2 regions of the Blautia massiliensis (ex Durand et al. 2017) genome follow, and region 1 is predicted to be linked to the other one. Evidence: riboswitches for the same ligand, from Rfam matches in the RefSeq annotation. Region 1 holds a riboswitch; the other holds the start of a gene.
What was found. Region 1 has a riboswitch for FMN ahead of V9W66_RS12055 (ECF transporter S component). Riboswitches for the same ligand answer to the same signal wherever they lie in the genome.

Region 1 (3,413 bases):
TATATGATGCCATGACAGGTGAAATTTATCCGGTGAAAGCAGAATACCATAAAGGGGACACTGCTCTGGAACGAAGCATGTTTGACCACGACAGTCTTCTTCTCTGGCTGGAGCCGGCTGGTACAGCATCCATGGTATCAGAAGAATTGCTTTCTGAAACAGATAATGCTGAGAATACTGAGAGTGGTTCTGCCAGTGAGGAGAAGAAATGTAGCTGCCAGCTGGATATTTCCGATCAGGTGGAGATTGTCCGCAGTGAGCCGAATGTAAGTATTCTGGATCTGGCTGAATATGCGTTTGACGGTGGGGAGTGGCAGCCGGAGGAAGAGATTCTCCGCATTGACAATCTGTTCCGTGAGAAACTGGGATATCCGCTTCGCATGGAGGCTTTTGCACAGCCGTGGACCAATGACAGAGAGGAAGGCTTTGAACATACTTTGTCCCTGCGATTCCATATTCATACAGAGGTTCTGTTGGAAGGGATTTTCCTTGCTATGGAAAATGACGAGAAAACCAGAATATTCCTGGATGAGAAAGCAGTGGAAAACCGTACAGAGGGATGGTATACAGATCACTGTATCCGCAAAGTGCCGCTTCCGAAGATGGAATCCGGAGAGCATGAACTGGTTGTGGAGATCCCTTACAATTCCAAAGTGAATATCGAAGCGATGTTCCTGCTGGGAGAGTTTTCCGTGAAAGCTGTGGGAAGAGACCAGGTGCTGGATGCGGTGAGCCACAAGGCAGCCTTCAGTGACCTTACCGTTCAGGGTTATCCGTTCTATGGTGGAAATGTGACATATAAAATTCCATTTATCAGCAAAGGCGGAGAAGTAAATGTACGGGCAAATCTGTTCCGCGCACCGGTTATGAAGGCTTCTGTGGATGGAAAAGAAGCGGGGTATATTGCATTTTCTCCCTATGAGGTATCTCTTGGTGAACTGCCGTCAGGAGAGCATCTCCTGGAGCTGACTGTATTTGGAAACAGGGTGAATACATTTGGAACCTTACATAACTGTGATCAGAAAGAAGACTGGTATGGACCAAATGCATGGAGGACAACCGGCGACCTCTGGTCCTATGAGTATCAGATAAAACCGTCAGGCCTTCTGAAGGCGCCGGTTCTTGTAGAGAAAAATTAAGCCTTGTAATTATAAAAAGAGCGCGTTATAATGAACTCATAAAAAAGAAAATTTCTTCGGGGCAGGGTGTGATTCCCTACCGGCGGTATAGTCCGCGACCCGCTTTGGCGGCTGATCTGGTGAAATTCCGGAACCGACAGTAAAGTCTGGATGAGAGAAGAACGCGCAGTATTTAAAGAACGTGCTCAGTGCCCCGGGAAGAAGCTCCCGGGGCTTTTTATGTGAAAAAATTTTTTCGCATAAAGATTTCTTGTGGAAATTTTCTTTGAATATTTCTGAAGAAGGAGAGAGAGTTATGAGCGAACAGATATTACAGAGAGGAAATGCCGTGGAAAGAAGCAGAACAAGAACCATCGCGCAGGTAGCCATGCTTGGTGCTGTGGCAGGAGTATTAATGAATCTTGAGTTTCCGATCCCGTTTCTTGCACCGTCTTTTTATCAGCTTGATTTTTCCGAGGTACCGGTTATGGTAGGAACCTTCGCTATGGGACCTGTGGCAGGTATCCTGATCGAGCTTGTGAAGATTCTCGTACATCTTGTGACTAAGGGAACCATGACTGCCGGTGTTGGTGATGTTGCCAATTTCCTGTTTGGATGTGCCTATGTGGTACCGGCCGGCCTGATCTACCGTTTCCGTCACAAAAAGAGCAGAGTACATGCAGTTGCAGGTATGGCAGCAGGAACAGTCCTGACAGCAATCCTTGCATGCTTTGTCAATGCCTTTGTGCTGCTTCCGGCTTACGGTAAGGCGTTTGGAATGCCGATCGAGACCTTTATCCAGATGGGAAGCGCAGTACACGGCTCCGTAAACGGCCTGCTTACCTTTGCACTGCTGATCATTGCTCCGTTTAATATCTTTAAATATGCACTGACATCTCTGATCGTATTTGTAATTTATAAGAAGATCCGTGTTGTACTGAAGGGTGACTGATCATAAGCAGCTGACGGAGGATGAAGAAAAGATCAGAAATTGGTGGTTTCAGATAAATATCTGAGAATGTGAGAAATGCCATGTAATATATTGCCGATGGGCAGTAAATTACATGGCATTTTTTATGTTATAGGAAATTACTCCGTAATGTTCCTATAACATAAAAAAGCCCTCCGGGCAGGATCGCACTGCGACGGAGAGGAATAATGTCGCTGAAGCGACCCGTCGCAGGCGGAGAATCCTGCAAGCAGGATTCTTTCTTGTGTCAGGCGTTTTGTTCTGCAGCTTTCATGACTCCAAGCTCACGTCTGGCAAAAACAACGGCCAGCACAAATGCAGAGGTATCTGCAATTGGTCCTGCGTACATGACGCCATCGATTCCGAAGAAGACCGGGAAGATGACGATCAGCGGCAGCAGGAAGAGCATCTGCCTTGTGAGAGACATGATCACACCAAGCCTGGCTTTTCCAATGGAGGTAAAAAAGCCGGCGGACATGGGCTGGATTCCGTTGGCAAAGGTCATCAGCATGAAGATGCGGAGATATTTTTCTGCAAAATGAAAGTACAGGTCGCTGCCGTTTCCGAAGATGCCTACGATCTGATGCGGGAAGAACTGGAAGCAGATAAAAAATATGGTTGCGATCACAGTACATAAGGTTACGGAATAGCGGTATGTCTGGCGTACACGGCTGTATTTTTCGGCACCGTAGTTAAATCCCAAGATGGGCTGGGAGCCCTGGGAGATTCCGATGCAGATGGCCATAAATACCTGATTGACTTTGGAAATGATCCCTGCACAGGCGATTGGAATATCACTCCCGTAGGCGGAGAGTGCTCCGTAATGGCGAAGTGTATTGTTCATGACGATCTGCACTGCAGCAATGGCAACCTGATTGATACAGGATGCCATTCCCAGAGAAAAAATGGCAGACAGATTGCGTGCCTCAGGAATCAGCATGGAGTGGTCCAGGTACATTTTCCGGAGTCTGGAAAAATAAAAGATGATCAGAAGTCCGGATACGATCTGGCCGATCACGGTTGCCCAGGCTGCACCTTTGATGCCCCAGCCGAATCCAAAGATGAAAAGCGGGTCCAGGATGGTGTTGATGGCGGCACCGGCCAGGATGCAGGTCATGGAATAGGTAGGACTCCTGTCTGCTCGGATCAGGTGGTTGCCGCCTGTGCTTAAAACATAAAAGGGAAGTCCAATGGCGGTGATCCCCATGTAATCAATGGCATAGGGCATGACGTCCGGTGTTCCGCCGAAAAAATGAAGCAGTGGCTTCAGGAACAGAAGGACGATGACAGAGAGTATCGTACCGGAGATTATCAGCGAGGAGAGT
Region 2 (3,413 bases), 1.1 Mb from region 1:
CTTCCCGGAGCATGGAACGTATCACTCCAGTCCCATCAATATGGCCGCTTACTATGTGTCCCCCGAACCTGCCATCTGCAGCCATTGCACGTTCCAGGTTTACCTGGCTTCCAGCTTTACAACTGCCAAGACTGCTTCTTCTGATCGTCTCTGCCATCACATCGGCAGTAAATCCGTCCGGCTGGATCGACGTAACTGTCAGACACACACCATTCACAGCAATACTGTCACCGATCCTTGTCCCTTCCAGGACTTTCCGGGCTTTCACTGCCAGGATCCCTGATTCTCCTGTCAGCTGTATATAACGGACTTTTCCTTTCTCTTCTACGATTCCTGTAAACATGATTCCTCCTGTTTTTTCTCACACACCTGACATCTTATCCGGATGTCCTCACCGATCTGGCAGATATCTGTATATTTCAGTTCTACTGCTTCAGACGGGAATTCAACTCCGATACCTTCTACCGGTGTCTTCCCGGCCACACCACCAAACAGCTTTGGTGCCACAAAAGCCTGTACTTCCTTTACAATTCCGGCTCGCAGGGCACTGTCATTTAGCGTACCGCCTCCCTCCAGGAGGATGCTGTCAATACCTCTGTTTCCAAGATCTGTCATCAACTTCTTAAGGTCTATCTGATCCTTTTCATCCGGACAGTAAATGGTCTCAACTCCCATGGTATGTAATATTTTTATTTTTTCTTCTGTATTTTTCTGATCTGCATAAGCCACGATCGTCCGGTACTTTTCCGCACTTTTTACGATCTGACTGTCCGGGGGGATCCTGAGCTTACTGTCGCACACAATCCTGACAGGACTTTTCCAGCCTTCTGCCCGGACGTTTAACATCGGATCATCTGCAAGCACAGTTTCAATACCTGCCATAATCCCCATGTACTGATGCCGCATATGCTGTACTTCTTTTCTTGCCGCTTCTCCGGTGATCCATTTTGATGCTCCTGTCTTCGTTGCGATCTTCCCATCCAGTGTCATGGCATACTTCATCACCACGTATGGGGTTTTCGTAGTAATATAATGGAAAAACACCGGATTCAGCTGATCACATTCTGCTCTCATAAAATCTTCAACTACTGTTACACCGGCTTCCCTTAACATCTGTACACCTTTTCCTGCCACTTTCGGATTCGGATCCCGGGAACCAATCACCACTTTTTTGATCTTCTGTTCAATGATCGCTTCCGTACATGGAGGTGTTTTTCCATGATGACAGCAAGGCTCCAGCGTAACATAAATCACCGCACCTTCTGCTGATTCTGTGAGGGAAGCAATTGCATTACGCTCCGCATGAAGTTCTCCATACTTTTTATGATAGCCTTCCCCAATGATCCTTCCGTCTTTTACGATCACTGCCCCTACCATCGGATTGGGATTCGTCCAGCCTTCTCCTTTTTTGGCCAGCTGAACCGCCCGAAGCATATATTCCTGATCCGTCATTTCTATTCCTTCTTTCTTATTCCTGTTCTTTGTCTAGAGCGTGTTTGAAAAAGGCTTTCTGTAAGATGTGCGTCACAATTTGTGGGAGATTTTGTCCGGATGAGGGCGCCGTAGCGGGCTACGGCAACTGAATTCGGGCAAAATATACCGCAAAGTGGGGCGTGCAGATTGCAGGAATGATTTTTCAAACACGCTCTGGTACGCCAAGGCTTTTAGACCTGTGCAATCGGATTCACAGACAAGTGAGTGGTATATTTATTTCGAAAACGATGTGCCGAATACAAAAAAAGCCTGCAGAAATATCTGCAGGGTGGAATTGATCTGTTACATATGATCAATAAATGAATGTCTGATTATTTCCTACATAAAAAGCTCTGAAATGGATCACCATCTCAGAGCTCTGATACTACATTCATTCATACAAAAATCAACTGTACTATCATCTTCTTCCATCCAGACTATACTGTCGGCCCCGGAATCTCACCGGATCATGCCTTTCGGCTCGCGGGCTCTACCGCCGGTAGGGAATCACACCCTGCCCTGAAGATATCTTTTTGTTTATTTTAATACTTTATCTGTTATTTGTAAAGTGTAAATTTTTTATTTAAATTCCACCGCCCTACCACTGTTATATATAAAACAAGGTGAGAAGCCTGATTTTCAGGCTTGCCACCCTTGCATATCATAGAAGAATCTTATTTACAGACTTTTTCTCACAGTCTCGAATTTAATCCCCAATACGCAAAAAAACCTTGAATCATCCCATTTTCATAGGAAATTCAAGGTTTTTCATTGATTTACATGATAAAATTACGATTCAAATTCTTATGTGAACTGTAAGATTATGCGTTCATCTGCTTTGCAACTTCCTCAGCGAAGTTCTCTTCTTTTCTCTCAAGACCATCGCCTGTCTCGTAGCGAACGAAGCCTTTGATCTGGATCTTAGCGCCGTTCTCTTTTGCTACCTGCTCTACATATTTAGCAACGGACTGTTTTCCGTCCTCTGCTTTTACGTATGTCTGGTCAAGAAGGCAGATCTCTTTGAGCTCTTTCTTGATACGTCCTGTGATCATTCCCTCAATAACCTTAGCCGGTTTCTGGGACTCCTTCGGATCGTTCTGGATCTGAGCCATAAGGATCTCTTTCTCATGCTCGATATAGTCAGCGCTTACTTCCTTGTCGCTTGTGTACTGCGGTTTCAGAGCCGCAATCTGCATAGCTACGTTCTTAGCCATCTCTTTAACAGCATCGTTAACAACATCTGTCTCAACGTCTACAAGAACGCCGATCTTTCCACCCATATGAGTGTAGGAAGCGATGAATCCGTTCTGCTCCTCAACCTGAGCAAATCTACGGATGTTCATGTTCTCGCCGATTACTGCGATCTGAGCTGCAAGAGCCTCTTTTACAGTCTTAGTTGTATCAAGTGCCCATGCCTCAGCAAGGAAAGCATCGATATCAGCTGCTGTTGTGTTAAGTGCCTGTGCTGCAACATCTGCAACATAGCTCTGGAACTTCTCGTTCTTTGCAACGAAGTCTGTCTCAGCATTAACCTCAACAACGACTGCTTTCTTTCCATCCTCTGTTACCAGAGTTTTGCAAAGACCCTCTGCTGCGATACGGCTTGCTTTCTTCTGTGCTGTAGCAAGACCCTTCTCACGCAGGAACTCAACTGCTTTATCCATATCACCATCTGTAGATGTAAGAGCTTTCTTACAATCCATCATTCCGGCGCCGGTCATCTCTCTTAACTCTTTTACCTGTGCTGCTGTAATAGCCATTGTTCGTTTCCTCCTGAAATATTCTGTTTATACGAATTATTCCTCTGTAGCTGCAAACTCCTCAGACTCAGCCTCAATCTCGCCATCTGCCTCAGCAGTTCCCTGCTTAGCCTCGATAACAGCGTCAGCCATCTTGGAAACGATGAGTTTTACTGCACGGATAGCATCGTCATTTCCCGG

Region 2: it holds a riboswitch for FMN, as region 1 does, so the genes downstream of both, V9W66_RS17235 (DUF6783 domain-containing protein) here and V9W66_RS12055 (ECF transporter S component) in region 1, are expected to answer to the same signal.

The regions. Positions count from the first base shown of each region.
Region 1 covers NZ_CP146725.1:2,547,744-2,551,156, forward strand. Annotated here, with positions in the region: gene V9W66_RS12050 (glycosyl hydrolase) at 1-1,139, shown strand, start outside; FMN riboswitch at 1,188-1,305, shown strand; gene V9W66_RS12055 (ECF transporter S component) at 1,435-2,070, shown strand; gene V9W66_RS12060 (MATE family efflux transporter) at 2,336-3,413, opposite strand, start outside.
Region 2 covers NZ_CP146725.1:3,658,657-3,662,069, reverse strand. Annotated here, with positions in the region: gene ribE (riboflavin synthase) at 1-343, opposite strand, end outside; gene ribD (bifunctional diaminohydroxyphosphoribosylaminopyrimidine deaminase/5-amino-6-(5-phosphoribosylamino)uracil reductase RibD) at 325-1,452, opposite strand; partial or broken gene V9W66_RS17235 (DUF6783 domain-containing protein) at 1,455-1,580, opposite strand; partial or broken gene V9W66_RS17230 (DUF6783 domain-containing protein) at 1,530-1,772, shown strand; FMN riboswitch at 1,890-2,004, opposite strand; gene tsf (translation elongation factor Ts) at 2,295-3,233, opposite strand; gene rpsB (30S ribosomal protein S2) at 3,270-3,413, opposite strand, start outside.